DNA from 3 places in the Kosakonia sp. MUSA4 genome. Region 1 is predicted to be linked to each of the others. Evidence: predicted binding sites of a transcription regulator. Region 1 holds the regulator's gene; each other region holds the start of a gene.
What was found. The regulator PurR, encoded in region 1, represses purine synthesis genes. The targets are predictions, from matches to a motif close to CANGCAAACGTTTGCNTG.

Region 1 (5,969 bases):
CGCTGCTGACTGTCGATGTCTGGGAACATGCTTATTACATTGACTACCGCAACGCCCGTCCGAACTACCTTGAGCACTTCTGGGCGCTGGTCAACTGGACCTTCGTGGCGAAGAATTTCGCCGCATAAAACATTCGCTGCATAAAACAAAGGAGGGGCATTGCCCCTCCTCTTTTTTACTCAACCGCCGCACAGGCTCGTTCCGGCTGTGATCGCCCGGAAAACAGCACCACCATCAGCCCAAGCCCTGCAATAATCGCCCCCATCACCGGGACAAAATCATAACCCAGACCACCGGAAATTACCGCGCCGCCCGCAGCCGCACCGAGTGCGTTGCCGAGGTTAAAGGCACCAATGTTCACTGAAGAAGAGAGCCCCGGCGCTTCATGTGCGACGCGCATTACACGCATTTGCAGCGGCGGAACCACGGCAAAGGTCGCAGCGCCCCAGACCACCATACTGATAGCCGCGCCCACTTCGCTACGGGCCAGGAACGGAATGGCCAGCATGATGGCAATCAACAGGATAAGAAAGCCTTTCAGCGTACCGGTTACCGAACGATCCGCCAGCTTGCCGCCAAGGTAGTTACCAATCGAGAAACCGACGCCAATCAGCACCAACATCCCGGTAACAAATACCGGCGTAGCATCAGTAATGGTACGCAGCACCGGCGAAATATAGGTATAAAGTGTGAACATCGCGCCTGCGCCGAGCACCGTCGTCAGCAGTGCTGACAGCACCTGTGGACGAACCAGCACAGACAACTCTTTGCGTACATCCGGGCGTTCGCCCGCTCCGCCGCCAGGCAGTGAAAAGTAGAGGCTCAGCATGGCAACCAGTCCCAGCCCGGCGGTCGCCATAAATGACATACGCCAGCCGATGGTTTCACCCAGCCAGGTTGCAGCAGGCACGCCGCCAATATTGGCGATGGTCAGCCCCATAAACATGGTCGCGACGGCGCTGGCTTGTTTCTCTTTTGCCACCACGCTTGCCGCAACAACCGACCCCAGGCCAAAGAAGGCGCCGTGGTTGAGGCTGGTGACGATGCGCGCCAGCATTAAGGTGGTGTAGTCCGGCGCGATTGCCGACAGCACGTTGCCCAGTGTAAAGATCGCCATCAGGAAGATCAGCGCGTTACGTCTGCCACGGTGTGACAGCAGCAGCGTCATTAGCGGCGCCCCCACCATCACGCCAATCGCATAAGCGCTAATCAGCATTCCCGCCGCCGGAATGGAAACATCGACGCCACGGGCAATAACGGGCAGCAACCCCATCGGGGAGAACTCCGTTGTACCTATCCCAAAGGCGCCAATCGCCAGGGCAAGCAGAGGGAAATTAATTTTCATCGTTTGACTCCGAAAAAGCCGTGTCGGTTGGGGACACTGTCGCAGAAGTCAAAAGTATGACATGAATCACAAAAAACAGAAGTTAGCAGGATGACAAAAGATTATTGCAGAAGTGATAACAATGGCGGGGGAAAAGCCGAGGGAGAAGGCTCTCCCTCGTGTCAGATCAATGCAGCGCGGCGGTCAGCCCACCGAAAACAATCAGGCTCAGAACAATGACAGTAGTGACCAAAGAATACTTCAGATCGGTGCTCATCAATTTTTCTCCATTTTCATTTCCCCACAAAAAGTGAGTTTGCGCATTTTTGCACAGATAATCATAAAAATCTTGCAGGAATTAGCGGGAGATATGTTTTAGCGCTTCCCCTTTTGCTCAAGATAAGACAAAATTCGACGCTAAATTTATTAGCGTACCGGCCATTGACTCCCCTCCTGACGTTTAGTGTCTTTTTCCCGGCGTACCGCACTCACTTTGCTGGGGTTCAGGGTGATTGAAGGCAAACGTTTACCTTAAGTATTATCAGGAGCTTATGATATGGTCTGGAGTGATTTCTGATGGCAACGATTAAAGACGTCGCGAAACGAGCAAACGTTTCCACTACAACCGTATCACATGTAATCAACAAAACGCGCTTCGTCGCTGAAGAGACCCGCAACGCCGTATGGGCAGCGATCAAAGAGTTGCATTACTCCCCCAGCGCCGTGGCGCGTAGCCTGAAAGTCAATCACACTAAATCGATCGGTTTGCTGGCCACCAGCAGCGAAGCCGCCTATTTTGCCGAGATCATCGAAGCTGTAGAGAAAAAATGCTTCCAGAAAGGCTACACCTTGATCCTTGGCAACGCCTGGAACAACCTTGAGAAACAGCGCGCCTACCTGTCGATGATGGCGCAAAAACGTGTCGATGGCCTGCTGGTGATGTGCTCCGAATACCCGGAATCGCTGCTGAGCATGCTGGAAGAGTACCGTAATATCCCGATGGTGGTGATGGACTGGGGCGAGGCGAAAGCCGATTTTACCGACTCGGTCATTGATAACGCTTTTGAAGGCGGCTATATGGCCGGCCGCTATCTGATTGAGCGCGGGCATCGCGATATCGGCGTCATTCCAGGCCCGCTGGAGCGCAACACCGGCGCTGGCCGCCTCGCTGGTTTTATGAAGGCGATGGAAGAAGCGATCATCACCGTACCGGAAAACTGGATCGTACAGGGCGACTTTGAACCGGAATCGGGTTACCGGGCGATGCAGCAGATCCTCAACCAGTCACACCGCCCCACTGCCGTGTTCTGCGGCGGCGATATTATGGCGATGGGCGCGCTCTGCGCGGCAGATGAGATGGGGCTGCGCGTTCCCCAGGACATTTCGCTGATCGGCTATGACAATGTGCGCAATTCCCGCTACTTTACGCCCGCGCTGACCACCATCCATCAGCCGAAAGATTCGCTGGGTGAAACAGCGTTTACCATGTTGCTCGATCGTATCGTCAACAAACGCGAAGAGTCGCAATCCATTGAAGTTCATCCGCGCCTGATCGAACGCCGCTCGGTGGCGGATGGCCCGTTCCGCGACTACCGCCGTTAATCACATCCCGCGGGGGCCGTTACTCCGGCTCCCGCAACCATTCGCTGTTCAGCGTCTCACTGTCCCCCAGATACTCCAGCAGCCAGCTCAACGCCGGTGATGCGTCGTTTTGTTGCCATGTCAGGCAGCAGGCCGCATCCGGAAAAGGGTTCTCCAGTTCCAGCGCCACCCAGTCGCCGCTGTCCAGCCGTGGACGGGCGAAATGCGCGGGCACCATCCCCACGCACAGCCCGGCAGAAAGGCAGGCTTCGGAAGCGGACCAGTCCGGCACGATGACCCGCTTCTGGTTATCCAGCAGCCAGGTAATGCGTTTAGGCAACGAGCGCGACGTATCTTCCTGAATCAACGAAGGCCAGTTGCGCAACGTTTCATCGCTTAGCGGGCCGGGCATTGATGCCAGTGGATGGCGGCTGGAAACCACGCATTTCCAGCTCAGCATGCCCATATCACGAAACGCGTAGCGTCCACCGACCGGGATCGCCTGGGTCGCGCCAATCGCCACCTCAACGCGTCCATCTGCCAGCGCATCCCAGACACCGTTGAACACCTCCTGGTAAACCTGTAACTCGACATCGTTAAAATGTCGGTAGAAATCGACGATCAGTTGCCGTGTTCGCGCCGGTTTCACAATGTTATCCACGGCAATCGCCAGCTGGCCGCGCCAGCCGTTAGCGATCTGTTGACACTGTTGGCGGGTGATCTGCATTTTTTTGATAACAGATCGCCCCTCTTTTAAAAACCAGCTTCCGGCGGGTGTTAGCTCCACATCGCGATGACGGCGTTCGAATAACGGAACCGCCAGCCACTCTTCGAGTTGGCGCACGGTATAGCTCACTGCTGAAGGTACACGGTGCAGCTCCTGGGCGGCACCGCTGAAACTACCGTTGCGCGCAACAGCATCTACCACTTCCAGTGAATATTCTGACCACATAATCTGCCTGCAAAAATTTTGAAATCACTGCGCAAATATTAGCGTTTCACAAGCAGGAAAGCACTCCTTACACTCGACAGCCCTGAAGAAGCAACAAGGTGAGAACTCGAATGCAACCTGGCAAAGGATTTTTAGTCTGGCTCGCGGGATTAAGCGTGCTGGGCTTTTTAGCCACCGACATGTACCTGCCCGCGTTTAGCGCGATACAACAAGATTTGCAAACCTCTCCGGCCATCGTTAGCGCCACGCTCAGTTTGTTCCTGGCAGGCTTTGCTGTCGCACAACTGGTGTGGGGGCCATTGTCGGATCGCTATGGCCGCAGACCTATTCTGTTGAGCGGGCTGACCATTTTCGCACTTGGCTGTCTGGGAACATTGTGGGTACGGGACGCCAGCCTGTTACTGGCGCTGCGTTTCGTACAGGCGATCGGCGTTTGTGCCGCTACCGTCAGCTGGCAGGCGCTGGTCACTGACAACTATCCGGCACACCGCGTTAATCGTATCTTCGCGACCATTATGCCGCTGGTGGGCCTGACGCCTGCACTTGCCCCTCTGCTGGGTGCGTGGATGCTGGAGCACTTCTCCTGGCAGGCGATTTTTGCCACGCTGCTGGCAATAACCCTGGTGCTGATGGTGCCCGCCTGGCGGTTGAAAACGCCTGCACAGCCCGCTGCGCTGCATGAACAGCCGCTGACCTTTTTCGATCTGTTGCGCAATAAAGCGTATCGCGGCAATGTCATCATCTACGCCGCCTGCTCGGCCAGTTTTTTTGCCTGGTTGACCGGTTCGCCGTTTATTTTGCACGAGATGGGTTATGGTCCGTCAGTGATTGGTCTGAGTTACGTACCGCAGACCATTGCCTTCCTGATTGGCGGTTATGGTTGCCGCGCCGCATTGCAAAAATGGCAGGGTTCCCGCCTGCTTCCGTGGCTGCTGAGCGCCTTTGGGCTAAGCGTGATTACCACCTGGATCGTGGGTTTGCTGCCACAGGCATCATTGACCGCACTGCTGATCCCGTTCTGTTTTATGGCTATGGCCAACGGCGCCATCTATCCTGTTGTGGTGGCACAGGCGTTACGCCCGTTTCCCCAGGCGACTGGTCGCGCAGCCGCGCTGCAAAATACGTTGCAACTCGGGTTGTGTTTCCTGGCAAGCCTGGTGGTTTCAGGGCTGATTGCCACGCCGCTGTTCACCACCACTAGCGTGATGGTGGCGATGGTGCTGCTGGCGGCGTTTGGCTATCGCCAGCAACACCAGCGTAATACCGAAATGGTAGAAGATGAGGCTGTCCCCTCCTCTTCGCACGGATGATTGTGTTAACGACTATCGATAGTGAAGTGATTAGCTTGCTAACAGCTTTAAGTTGAATCACCTGATATTGAGGCCTATACTGATTTTCGGTTTTTAATAAATACGATAAATATTATGTAGTAACGGGCACCGGATTGTGCCCGTCATTCCAGGGAAGGCCTTTCGGCAAGGGTCATCTCCCTTCCTCTGTTCTACGTCGGATATCAGCCTCACGGCGAAAACCGTGAGATTTCTCACAAGCCCGAAAAAGCGACTACGCTGTTTGAAGGTTCAGATCACTGCGAGTGATGGAGAAGTTATGAGTTCATCGTGTATAGAAGAAGTTGGCGTACGGGATGATAATTGGTTCCGTATAGCAAACGAATTACTGAGCCGCGCAGGTATCCGCGTCAACGGTCCCGCCGCTTCAGATATCCAGGTGAAAAACCCGGATTTTTTTAAACGTGTTTTACAGGAAGGTTCGCTCGGGCTAGGTGAAAGTTATATGGACGGTTGGTGGGAATGCGATCGTCTGGATATTTTCTTCACCAAAGTGTTGCGCGCCGGACTGGAAAAACAGCTTCCGCACAATTTCAAAGACACACTCCGCATTGCCGGAGCAAGATTATTTAATCTGCAAAGTAAAAAACGGGCCTGGATTGTCGGTAAAGAGCATTACGACCTTGGTAATGATCTGTTTACCCGCATGCTGGATCCGCAGATGCAATACTCTTGCGCCTACTGGAAAGACGCAGAAAATCTCGACGACGCACAACGGGCGAAATTAAAGCTTATCAGTGAAAAACTGAAGCTGAAATCCGGG
Region 2 (5,969 bases), 2.3 Mb from region 1:
CTGTTTGCCAACCGCTGGGCACCGCTTGTCGTCGGGCGCAATATTGGGCTGATGGCGATGGAACTATTTACCCCGGCGCGCGATGTGCTGGCGCAGCGTACCCTCGGTTGGGTAACCCGTTAATCAAAGGAGCAAAGAGTGCAGAGTGTTGATGTTGCGATTGTCGGCGGCGGCATGGTAGGTCTGGCGCTGGCTTGCGGGTTGCAGGGGAGCGGTTTACGGGTTGCGGTGCTGGAGCAGAATGTTCCGCAGCCGCTGGCGGAAGATGCACCACCGGCGCTGCGCGTATCGGCGATTAACGCCGCCAGCGAAAAACTTCTGACGCATCTTGGCGTGTGGTCAAACATCATTGCCCACCGCGCGGGGCGCTATCACGGTATGGAAGTGTGGGACAAAGACAGCTTTGGCCGCATCACCTTTGACGACCAAAGTATGGGCTATCCCCATCTTGGCTATATTATTGAAAACGCAGTGATTCACCAGGCGCTGTGGGATAAAGCTCAGCAGTGTCAGGATGTCACCATGATTGCCCCAGCCGAATTGCAGCAGGTGGCCTGGGGTGAGAACGACGCATTTCTCACCTTAAAAGATGGCACGATGCTCACGGCCCGGCTGGTGGTCGGGGCTGACGGCGCGAACTCCTGGTTGCGTAACAAAGCGGATATTCCGCTAACTTTCTGGGATTATCACCACCATGCGCTGGTGGCGACCATTCGCACCGAGGAGCCGCATCAGGCCGTAGCGCGGCAGGTGTTCGATAACGAGGGCATTCTGGCGTTTCTGCCGTTGAACGATCCACATTTGTGCTCGATCGTCTGGTCGTTGCCGCCGGATCAGGCGAAAACGCTGCAACAGGCCAGCGATGAGACGTTCAATCAGGCGCTGTGCGTGGCCTTTGATAATCGTCTTGGTCTGTGCAGTGTGGAAAGCGAGCGTCAGGTTTATCCGCTCACCGGCCGCTATGCGCGCCACTTCGCCGGCCATCGTCTGGCGCTGGTAGGCGATGCTGCGCATACCATCCATCCGCTGGCCGGGCAGGGTGTGAATCTGGGCTTTATGGATGTTGCGGAATTGATTACCGAGCTGCGTCGTCTGCGCCGCGAAGGCAAAGATATCGGCCAGCATCTCTATCTGCGTCGCTACGAGCGCAGCCGTAAGCACAGTGCGGCGCTAATGCTGGCGGGAATGCAGGGCTTCCGCGAACTGTTTGCCGGGTCGAACCCGGCGAAGAAACTGTTGCGTGATATTGGTCTGAAACTGGCGGATACCCTTCCTGGGGTAAAAACACAATTGCTGCGTCAGGCGCTCGGCCTGAATGACCTTCCGGAGTGGTTACGTTAACCCCATCACATTTCCCTTCCCGCAAACGGGAAGGGGACTTCCTGCCTCATTTGAAATATTCTAATTTCACCTCGTTTTTCGGATTAGATTTACTCATGTGTGATTTTTCCCACTGCAGAAAAAATGATGCTTTTGCGGAGTGAAATATTGAAATAAGGCGCAATCTCGTCGCTTTATTGATGTTTCGTTTGGGTGATTTCGTTTTTAGCCAGCATAAAACTCTGCTGCTGTTTTTAGCTAACCCGGTCATAAGCTAATGTGATGGCCCATTTTCTCTTATGGTTAAGTGCCGCTTTCGGTGTTAAGTTCAGGCAAAAGATAACGTTTGCGTCGGCGTCCGAAATGGCCGTTGACGCTGGTCGTTTTGGCGAAATGAACGCCGCCGAAAAACGTGATAGCGCAGCTTATTCGACGAGGACAAGATGGCTCAGCAGACCCCTTTGTATGAACAACACACGCTATGCGGCGCCCGCATGGTGGATTTCCATGGCTGGATGATGCCGCTGCATTACGGCTCGCAGATTGATGAGCACCACGCAGTGCGCAGCGATGCCGGGATGTTCGATGTTTCGCACATGACCATCGTCGATCTGAAAGGCAGCCGCACCCGGGAGTTTCTGCAATATTTGCTGGCAAATGATGTGGCCAAACTCACGAAGCCCGGCAAAGCCCTCTACACCGGCATGCTGAATGCGTCGGGTGGCGTGATTGACGATTTGATCGTCTACTACTTCACCGAAGACTTCTTCCGCCTCGTTGTAAACTCCGCCACCCGCGAAAAAGACCTCTCCTGGATCACCCAACACGCCGAACCTTTTGCCATCGATATCACCGTCCGTGACGATCTGTCACTGATCGCGGTTCAGGGGCCAAACGCGCAGGCGAAAGCCGCCAGCCTGTTTACCGATGCGCAGCGCAGCGCGGTTGAGGGAATGAAACCGTTCTTCGGCGTTGAAGCGGACGAGCTGTTTATCGCGACCACGGGCTACACCGGTGAAGCGGGTTACGAGATTGCTTTGCCGAACGAAAAAGCTGCCAGCTTTTGGCAGGATCTGCTGAAAGCGGGCGTAAAACCTTGCGGGCTTGGCGCGCGCGATACGCTGCGCCTGGAAGCGGGCATGAACCTGTATGGCCAGGAGATGGATGAAAGCATCTCTCCGCTGGCTGCCAATATGGGCTGGACCATCGCCTGGGAACCGCAGGATCGCCAGTTCATCGGTCGCGAAGCGCTGGAACTACAGCGCGAAAAGGGCACCGAACAGCTGGTTGGCCTGGTGATGACGGAAAAAGGTGTGCTGCGTAATGAGTTACCGGTGCACTTTACTGACGCGCACGGCAACGTGCAAAAAGGTGTGATCACCAGCGGGACCTTCTCGCCGACGCTTGGCTACAGTATTGCACTGGCGCGCGTTCCGGCCGGAATTGGCGAAACGGCAATTGTGCAGATCCGTAACCGCGAAATGCCGGTCAAAGTGACCAAACCTGTTTTTGTGCGCAACGGCAAAGCTGTCGCGTAACGTAATTTTTATCTGGAGAGAATGAGATGAGCAACGTACCGGGCGAACTGAAATACAGCAAAGAACACGAATGGCTGCGCAAAGAAGCAGACGGTAGCTATACCGTTGGCATCACTGAACATGCTCAGGAACTGCTGGGTGATATGGTGTTTGTCGATCTGCCGGAAGTGGGCGCGACCGTTAGCGCTGGCGATGACTGCGCCGTTGCCGAATCGGTAAAAGCCGCTTCTGATATCTACGCGCCGATCGGCGGTGAAATCGTCGCCGTTAACGATGCGCTGAATGACTCTCCGGAGCTGGTTAACAGCGAGCCGTACGGCGAAGGCTGGATCTTCAAAATCAAAGCCAGTGACGAATCGGAAGTTGCTGCGCTGCTGGATGCAACGGCATACGCCGCATTGTTAGAAGACGAGTAATGTTGTGCCGGATGGCACTGCGTTTATCCGGCCTACAGGTGTACGTAGGCCCGGTAAGCGTAAGCGCCACCGGGCAATAGAGTTAGCAACATATACGATTCACCGCACGTTTCAGGAACCATCGCTCATGACTCAGACGTTAAGTCAGCTTGAAAATCGCACCGCATTTATCGGCAGGCATATTGGCCCGGACGCATCGCAACAGCAGGAGATGCTGAACACCGTAGGGGCAGATTCGCTGAATGCCCTGATTGCGCAGATCGTACCGAAAGATATTCAGCTCGCCACGCCGCCGCAGGTGGGTGACGCTACCAGCGAATTCGCCGCGCTTGCCGAACTGAAAGCCATCGCGGGACGCAACAAGCGCTTTAAGTCTTACATTGGCATGGGCTACACCGCAGTGCAGTTACCGCCGGTGATCCTGCGTAATATGCTGGAAAATCCAGGCTGGTACACCGCGTATACGCCGTATCAGCCGGAAGTATCGCAAGGGCGCCTGGAAGCGCTGCTTAACTTTCAACAGGTGACGCTGGATTTGACCGGCCTGGATATCGCCTCCGCTTCCCTGCTGGATGAAGCGACCGCCGCCGCTGAAGCGATGGCGATGGCGAAGCGCGTGAGCAAACTGAAAGGCGCTAACCGCTTCTTCGTTGCCGATGATGTGCACCCGCAAACGCTGGATGTCGTGCGCACGCGCGCCGAAACCTTCGGTTTTGAGGTGATTGTTGATGCGGCTGACAAAGTGCTGGATCACCAGGATGTCTTCGGTGTTCTGCTGCAACAGGTTGGCACCACCGGCGAAGTACACAATTACAGCGTACTGATTGCTGAGCTGAAAGCCCGCAAAATCGTGGTCAGCGTCGCTGCCGATTTTATGGCGCTGGTGCAGTTGACGGCGCCAGGCAAACAGGGCGCCGACATCGTGTTTGGCTCCGCTCAGCGTTTCGGCGTGCCGATGGGCTACGGCGGTCCGCACGCGGCATTCTTTGCTGCCAAAGATGAATTCAAACGTTCCATGCCTGGGCGCATTATCGGGGTTTCCAAAGATGCTGCCGGTAACACCGCGCTGCGCATGGCGATGCAGACCCGCGAACAGCACATCCGTCGCGAGAAAGCCAACTCCAACATCTGTACTTCACAGGTGCTGCTGGCCAATATCGCCAGCCTGTACGCGGTGTTCCACGGCCCGGAAGGGCTGAAACGCATTGCGGGCCGCATTCACCGCCTGGCCGACATTCTCGCTACCGGTTTGCAGCATAAGGGGCTGAAACTGCGTCATGCGCACTACTTCGATACGCTGTGCGTTGAGGTCGCGGATAAAGCCGCCGTGCTGGCGCGCGCTCAGGCGAAAGAGATCAACCTGCGCAGCGACATTCTGAACGCGGTGGGTATTACGCTGGACGAAACGACCACCCGCGAAGATGTGCAGGCGTTGTTTGGTGTTCTGCTGGGCGACAATCATGGTCTGGATATTGATGCGCTGGACAAAGATGTTGCGCTTGATAGCCGCTCCATTCCGCACGGGATGCTGCGCGACGATGCGTTCCTGACGCACCCGGTGTTCAACCGTTATCACAGCGAAACCGAGATGATGCGCTATATGCACTCTCTGGAACGCAAAGATCTGGCGCTGAATCAGGCGATGATCCCGCTGGGTTCCTGCACCATGAAGCTGAACGCGGCAGCCGAAATGATCCCTATCACCTGGCCGGAATTCGCGGAACTGCATCCGTTCTGCCCGCCGGAACAGGCTGAAGGTTATCATCAGATGATTACTCAGCTTTCCGAGTGGCTGGTCAAGCTCACCGGTTACGATGCCCTCTGCATGCAGCCAAACTCTGGTGCGCAGGGCGAATACGCAGGTCTGCTGGCCATTCGTCATTACCACGAAAGCCGCAACGAAGGTCATCGTGATATCTGTCTGATCCCTGGTTCCGCGCACGGCACTAACCCGGCGTCGGCGCAGATGGCGGGGATGCAGGTGGTGGTCGTTGCCTGCGATAAAAACGGCAACATCGACCTTGCCGATCTGCGCGCGAAAGCGGAGCAGGCGGGTGATAACCTCTCCTGCATTATGGTCACCTATCCATCCACTCACGGCGTATATGAAGAGACGATCCGTGAAGTGTGCGAAGTGGTGCATCAGTTTGGCGGCCAGGTTTATCTCGATGGCGCAAACATGAACGCCCAGGTGGGTATCACTTCGCCGGGCTTTATCGGGGCGGATGTTTCCCACCTCAACCTGCATAAAACGTTCTGCATTCCGCACGGCGGCGGCGGCCCGGGTATGGGGCCGATCGGCGTGAAAGCGCATCTGGCGCCGTTTGTTCCGGGGCACAGCGTGGTGCAAATCGAAGGCATGTTGACGCGCCAGGGGGCGGTTTCTGCCGCACCGTTTGGCAGCGCGTCGATTCTGCCGATTAGCTGGATGTATATCCGGATGATGGGCGCGGAAGGGCTGAAGCAGGCCAGCCAGGTGGCGATCCTCAATGCTAACTACATCGCCAGCCGTCTGAAAGAGGCGTTCCCGGTGCTGTATACCGGGCGTGATGGCCGCGTGGCGCATGAGTGCATTCTCGATATTCGTCCATTGAAAGAAGATACCGGGATTAGTGAGCTGGATATCGCTAAGCGTTTGATCGATTACGGTTTCCATGCGCCGACCATGTCCTTCCCGGTTGCCGGTACGCTGATG
Region 3 (5,969 bases), 280 kb from region 1:
TGGCGAATTAGACGCGTATCGCCATGATGGCTGCCTTGCTGGTGCGGCGGGAGATGGGCATCGGTCATCAGCACATTTAACCCGGCGCGGGTAGCGTAATAGCCGGTCGCTGCGCCGACAGATCCGCTGCCGATAATAATCAGGTCATATTTCATGGTGTTCTCCAGGAAAAAGCGTGTTCAGGAGGGTAATTAACCTGGCGGCGTTATACAAGGGCAGAAATAATTAAGGCACCCTGAAGGGTGCCTGTTGGGATGAAGGTCAGCATTAAGACTAATGCCTGCGGTACTCATCTTCCTGGTAATCGCCTGATTCAATCTTGGCAATACCCGCCTCGAGAATCGATATAAACTGGCGGGCGACATCTGTCGTTAACCATAACGTCTGGCCGACTTCAGTCTCTTCCTGAGCGGCTCTGTTAGGGGTCTGGTAGTGTAACCGGAGCATCAGGGCATCGTAACTATCCACAGTACTGATGTCCCATCCGACCAGTGGATGGGTCTGGATGACTTCATTATTCTTTACCATCATAACCCCCATATTAGCGTGTTTATTTAGACAACGACTTTCGAGGTTCAATGCGTGTTTTTTTTGAAGCCTCTTTAGTATATCAACAGATGGGGGTGATGATCGAATAAATAAACACTCTGCAACATGTTTTTTAGGCTGTTTGATTTTTTTGAATAAGAAAACGAAACCTTAAGCACATATTTTTACTAAAGAACTAGAGAATTAATGAATGGCGTAAAAAACAGACAAAAAAGCCGGGGCGACCCGGCAATAAGAACAAACTTAAAGAGAAATTAGTCGTTGATAAACCAGTCGTCGGCGCTTTCCCAGGTTTCCTGCAAAATTTCACTTATGCGATCTTTATCTTCTTTTGCGCCGCCAAGCACCGACAAGTTATTAGCCGCCGCATAGCGAACGGTGATTTTGTTATCGTGTTCGGGATAGTAATTATTTAGCCGACGGGATAATTCGCCCGCCAGCGCATCGATAGCACCTGGCGGTAAGGGTGTGGTTTTGGCGATAGTCACTTCAATGCGCATAATAGCCCCCTGTGTGTTTGCTGTATATATATACAGTTAATGAAGTATCTTTACAACAGGGGGCAGTAAATTTTTACTGCTTAACGCGCCAGCGAACGGTTTCACCTGCGAGGAACGGTACCAGCGTATCGTCCGTCAGCGCAATGCTCTCTGGCACGACGCTTTCGATGCGTTCCAGCTCAATAAAGCCCTCATTGAGCGGCAGCCCGTAAAAGCGCGGTCCGTTCAGCGAACAGAACGCTTCAAAATGCTGCAAGGCGTTCATCTCTTCAAACACGGTAGCGTAGCTGCCGAGCGCGGTTGGCGCATTGAAGCAACCGGCACAACCACAGCTCGCCTCTTTTTTGTGCCGCGCGTGCGGTGCGGAATCGGTGCCGAGAAAAGCGCGTTCAAATCCGCTGGCGACCAACTCTCGCAGTGCCTGCTGGTGGATATTGCGTTTAAGGATAGGCAAACAGTAGAGATGCGGACGTACGCCGCCAACCAGCATATGGTTACGGTTAAACATCAAATGCTGTGGCGTAATGGTCGCCGCCAGGCGCTCGTTACCCTCGCGCACATAATCCGCCGCGTCTTTGGTCGTGATATGCTCAAACACCACTTTTAACCCCGGCAGGCGCTGGCGCAGCGGCTCCATCACCGTTTCAATAAAACGCGCTTCGCGATCGAAGATATCGATCTCCGCGTGGGTCACTTCGCCATGCACCAGCAGCGGCATGCCCAGTTTTTCCATGCGCTCCAGCACCGGCATAATGGCATCAATGCTGGTGACGCCGTGGCTGGAGTTGGTGGTGGCATTGGCGGGATAAAGTTTTGCCGCCGTAAAGACGTTTTCGTTAAACCCACGTTCCACTTCATCCGCACTCAGGCTGTCGGTGAGATAGCAGGTCATTAGCGGGGTGAAATCATGTCCGGCAGGCACGGCATCAAGAATGCGCTGGCGGTACGCGCGCGCAGCATCAACGGTTGTCACAGGGGGAGCGAGATTGGGCATGACAATGGCGCGGGCGTAGGTTTCACTGGTCCACGGCACCACGGTTTTTAACATATCGCCATCACGCAGGTGGACGTGCCAGTCGTCAGGACGGCGGATTTTCAAAACCTGGGATTGTGTCATTGGAGTGCTCCGGCTGGTGAGAATCAGGTGTTTTTGCCGGGCACTAAGGATAAGCGGAAACGTTTTCGTTTGCATCTTTTTCCTGAAAAAAAGGGCGCCCGCGGCGCCCTGTAACTCAGTCGGTGAGGGGGATAATAATTTCGCCCGGTTTCACCTCAATGCCTTTGGCGTATTTCTTCGCCAGCGCTTCGCCTTTGCTGCTGTCCTCTTTCAGTACATAGGCCGGACGCTGATTAAAGTAGTTGCGCAGCGACTGGTTCAGGTAGGGCATCAACGTTTGCAGCACCGTCTGCATTTTTTCCGGCTGCACGTCGGCTTTCACTACTTCCATCTCCTGCAAGTAAATGGCGCCTTTCTCTTTATCAAACACCGGCAACGCCTTCAGTTTCAGCTTGATGACCGCTTTCTGGTTACCGAAAAGGGATGTCATATCCAGGTTGGCATCGCCGGTCAGCGTCACTTTGTTCGGCTCTTCACGACCAATTTCCGACGCCAGGTTATTCAGCACAATGTGCGCGTCGGCCACGCCTGGCAGGCCAATGTCTTTCGCAAAATCATTGCGTTTTTGCAGCGCCTGGTTAATTTCCTGTTCGCTGATGGAATATTGGGTCAGTTGGTTACAGCCCACCAGCACGCCGCTCAGCAGTAAAGCAGCGGCAAAAAAGATCTTCTTCATAATTCCTCAACGTGATTCCGAAGGCGTCAAAGCCGGTGCGTAGGATGCGTCAGACGAGGTACAAAGGCTAGCGGAAAAAGCTGAAAGGCTGGCGGAAACATACGCTTCCGCCGTGAGTCCGCTAAATAGCCATCGATGAAAGCAGGTTAACCTGGGTCTGCTTGGCCATATTATCGCGGTAATCCGCTACCCGGCTCGGCCAGTTAATTCCGGCGACAAGCGTCAGGTTACGCAGCAGCGGGAAAAGATGAATATCGTCCTCGGAGAGCTCGCCGTTGACCGCATTCGGTTTGACTATGAGCTTGTCCAGCGCCCGTAGGTCGTCGCTGATATTTTTCACCAGCCCGGCAGAGTGGGCGAGATGTTCGTCGAAGCTGCCGATCGCCGCCTCTTTCTTCGCGACAAACGAGGCGCGCGCCTGCGGTGTGGAAAACTCGTCGAAGGCGGATTTCGCAAAGCGGGGTATCAGCAATTTATTCACATAGCCGTTAACCTTGCGCAGCCACTCTTCCAGTTTCGGGTTCCGTTTACCGGTGAGCAGCGGTTTGCCGTCAAGTTTATCGACATAGTGCACAATATCCATACTCTCCGGCAGATAACGGCTGTCGTCTTTTTGCAGGATGGGCGCCATCTTCTGGCCAATCATTTTGGTTGGCGTGGCCTCGTCGTCACTGAGCAGGATATTGAGTTCTACGGGAAGATTTTTAAGGCCGAAAATCATGCGGGCTTTGACGCAGAAAGGGCAGTGGTCGTAAATGTAGAGTTTCACGTTTCTCCTCCATACTGGCTTATCCGTTAAAGACCAGTATGGAAGAGAGCATGGCATGGCGCAAATCAGGCGCCAGGTTCAAGCATCCGCGGGCGAATGCGCTTATGGCCGAATTGCCACAGCAGCGCCATTGAGGTCATCAGCCCGATCAGGCCGAGCATCATCCACGGCAATTCCGGCTGGTTGAAGGCTTTGCCGGCATCAAACAACCACCCGCCGCCGGCATAACCCAGCGCGCCGCCAAATGCCAGCCCAAGGCGACTGAAACCCATATAACTGCCGCGCGCGCGGGCATCTGCCAGCTGCGCGCTTAAGGTTTCCCGCGCTGGTTCGGCAATAATTGAGCCGATATAGAACGTGCAGATAAGCGTAAACAGTTGCTGCAACGTCCCGACCATTCCGACCGGCAGCAGGCTGAATGACATCACCAGCAGCCCGGCCATCAGACGGTGTTCAAGACGAAAGCGTTTTTCGCTCCAGCGGGCGATAGGGTAGAGCAACGTCAGCGATAAACAGGCTTCGATGGCGTACATCCACTTCACTGCCGCCGGTGAACCGGCAATATCGTTGACCATGATCGGCAGCATCAGCATCACCTGTACTGCCAGCATATAGTAGCCGGTCAGTGTCAGGACGTAAGTGACAAACCGTTTGTCGCGCAGCACGCGTGCCAGCCCTTCGCGCACCGGGGCTTTGACCGTAGAGAGTTTCCACGCCGGTAACAGCCAGGCGTTGAACGCGGCGCAGAGCACGAACATTAGCGCACCGACGGCACACACCAGACGAAAGTCGTATTGCAACAGCCAGCTACCGAGCAATGCACCGACAACCGCGCCGGCGCTGTCCTGCATCATCAGGATAGAGAAAAAGCGGCTGCGCTGGTTGGGACGCACCAGTTTGACCACCAGCGCGGAACGCGGCGGATCGAACAGCGTGCCGCCCAGCCCGGAAAGAATGCAGGAGAGCCACAGCAACCAGGGTTCATGCGCCACGCCCATCGCGACGAAACCGCCCGCACGCATCAACATGCCGGTGACGATCAGCGGTTTTGCGCCAAAACGGTCGGCAATTGCGCCGCCGAAAATGCCCAAACCCTGCTGAATAAATTGCCGCAGGCCAAGCGCAATACCGACCATCAACGCCGCCCAACCGAGCTGATCAACAAAACGAATAGAAATAAGTGGGAATACAACGAAAAAGCCGAGGACCACCAGCATATTATCGACAAGCAGGAAATATTTACCCAGGCTCCTTGCCTGCGATATGCGCGCCATTTCCCCTCCGGGAAATTAAGAAAGATAAGACATTCTTATTCTGCGGGTTCGCCCGATCTTTTCCCACATTCGCAGTGACAATATTTTTTTATCAAAATCCGGCTTTGATTCAGAGTTTTCATCGAAAGTGGCCCACAAAGTGGAAAATGCCATGTTGCTGTTTTCACAGAGTGGCTGCGCAAATGTATAGTAAAGGTAAGGGGTTAAAAGTGTGGTGAAATGGAAGGAGTGGTAATGCATGTTTGGCTACCGCAGTAACGTGCCGAAAGTACGCTTAGTCACAGACAGATTAGTGGTTCGTTTAGTGCATGAGCGCGATGCCTGGCGCCTGGCGGATTATTACGCCGAAAATCGGCAATTTCTAAAGCCCTGGGAGCCCGTGCGCGATGAAAGTCATTGCTATCCTTCCGGCTGGCAGGCTCGTCTTGGCATGATCAATGAGTTTCATAAGCAGGGATCGGCATTCTATTTCGCGCTGCTCGATCCTGAGGAAAAAGAGATCGTCGGCGTGGCGAATTTTTCCAATGTGGTGCGCGGTTCGTTTCATGCTTGTTACCTTGGCTACTCCATCGGACAGAAATGGCAGGGGCAAGGGCTGATGTTTGAAGCGCTGACGGCGGCGATCCGCTACATGCAGCGCACGCAACATATGCACCGCATTATGGCAAATTACATGCCGCACAATAAACGTAGCGGCGATTTGCTGGCGAGGCTGGGTTTCGAGAAAGAGGGCTACGCCAAATCGTATTTGCTGATCGACGGGCAGTGGCGCGATCACGTACTTACCGCGCTCACCGCGCAAGAATGGACCCCGGGTCGCTAAGGAGCAACGATGAAGTATCAACTCTCAGCGGTTGAAGCGCGCGTTATCGGCTGCCTGCTGGAAAAGCAGATCACCACGCCGGAACAATATCCGCTGTCGATCAATGGCGTGGTTACCGCCTGTAATCAGAAGACCAACCGTGAACCCGTCATGAACCTCAGCGAACATGAGATTCAGGATGTGCTGGATGAACTGGTGAAGCGGCACTATCTGCGCACCGTCAGCGGTTTTGGCAATCGCGTAACGAAATACGAGCAGCGT

Region 2: gcvT (glycine cleavage system aminomethyltransferase GcvT) is a predicted target of PurR. The motif match lies at 1,656-1,673, and genes of this name have one in related genera.
Region 3: pyrC (dihydroorotase) is a predicted target of PurR. The motif match lies at 2,219-2,236, and genes of this name have one in related genera.

The regions. Positions count from the first base shown of each region.
Region 1 covers NZ_CP025697.1:2,171,444-2,177,412, reverse strand. Annotated here, with positions in the region: gene sodB (superoxide dismutase [Fe]) at 1-128, shown strand, start outside; gene C0557_RS10365 (MFS transporter) at 176-1,345, opposite strand; gene C0557_RS10360 (YnhF family membrane protein) at 1,512-1,601, opposite strand; gene purR (HTH-type transcriptional repressor PurR) at 1,901-2,926, shown strand; gene punR (DNA-binding transcriptional activator PunR) at 2,946-3,857, opposite strand; gene punC (purine nucleoside transporter PunC) at 3,968-5,167, shown strand; gene cfa (cyclopropane fatty acyl phospholipid synthase) at 5,466-5,969, shown strand, end outside.
Region 2 covers NZ_CP025697.1:4,489,736-4,495,704, reverse strand. Annotated here, with positions in the region: gene ubiH (2-octaprenyl-6-methoxyphenyl hydroxylase) at 1-123, shown strand, start outside; gene ubiI (FAD-dependent 2-octaprenylphenol hydroxylase) at 139-1,341, shown strand; gene gcvT (glycine cleavage system aminomethyltransferase GcvT) at 1,764-2,858, shown strand; gene gcvH (glycine cleavage system protein GcvH) at 2,885-3,274, shown strand; gene gcvP (aminomethyl-transferring glycine dehydrogenase) at 3,402-5,969, shown strand, end outside.
Region 3 covers NZ_CP025697.1:1,892,804-1,898,772, forward strand. Annotated here, with positions in the region: gene solA (N-methyl-L-tryptophan oxidase) at 1-155, opposite strand, end outside; gene bssS (biofilm formation regulator BssS) at 274-528, opposite strand; gene dinI (DNA damage-inducible protein I) at 804-1,049, opposite strand; gene pyrC (dihydroorotase) at 1,123-2,166, opposite strand; gene C0557_RS08905 (lipoprotein) at 2,282-2,842, opposite strand; gene grxB (glutaredoxin 2) at 2,964-3,611, opposite strand; gene mdtH (multidrug efflux MFS transporter MdtH) at 3,677-4,885, opposite strand; gene rimJ (ribosomal protein S5-alanine N-acetyltransferase) at 5,124-5,708, shown strand; gene C0557_RS08925 (YceH family protein) at 5,718-5,969, shown strand, end outside.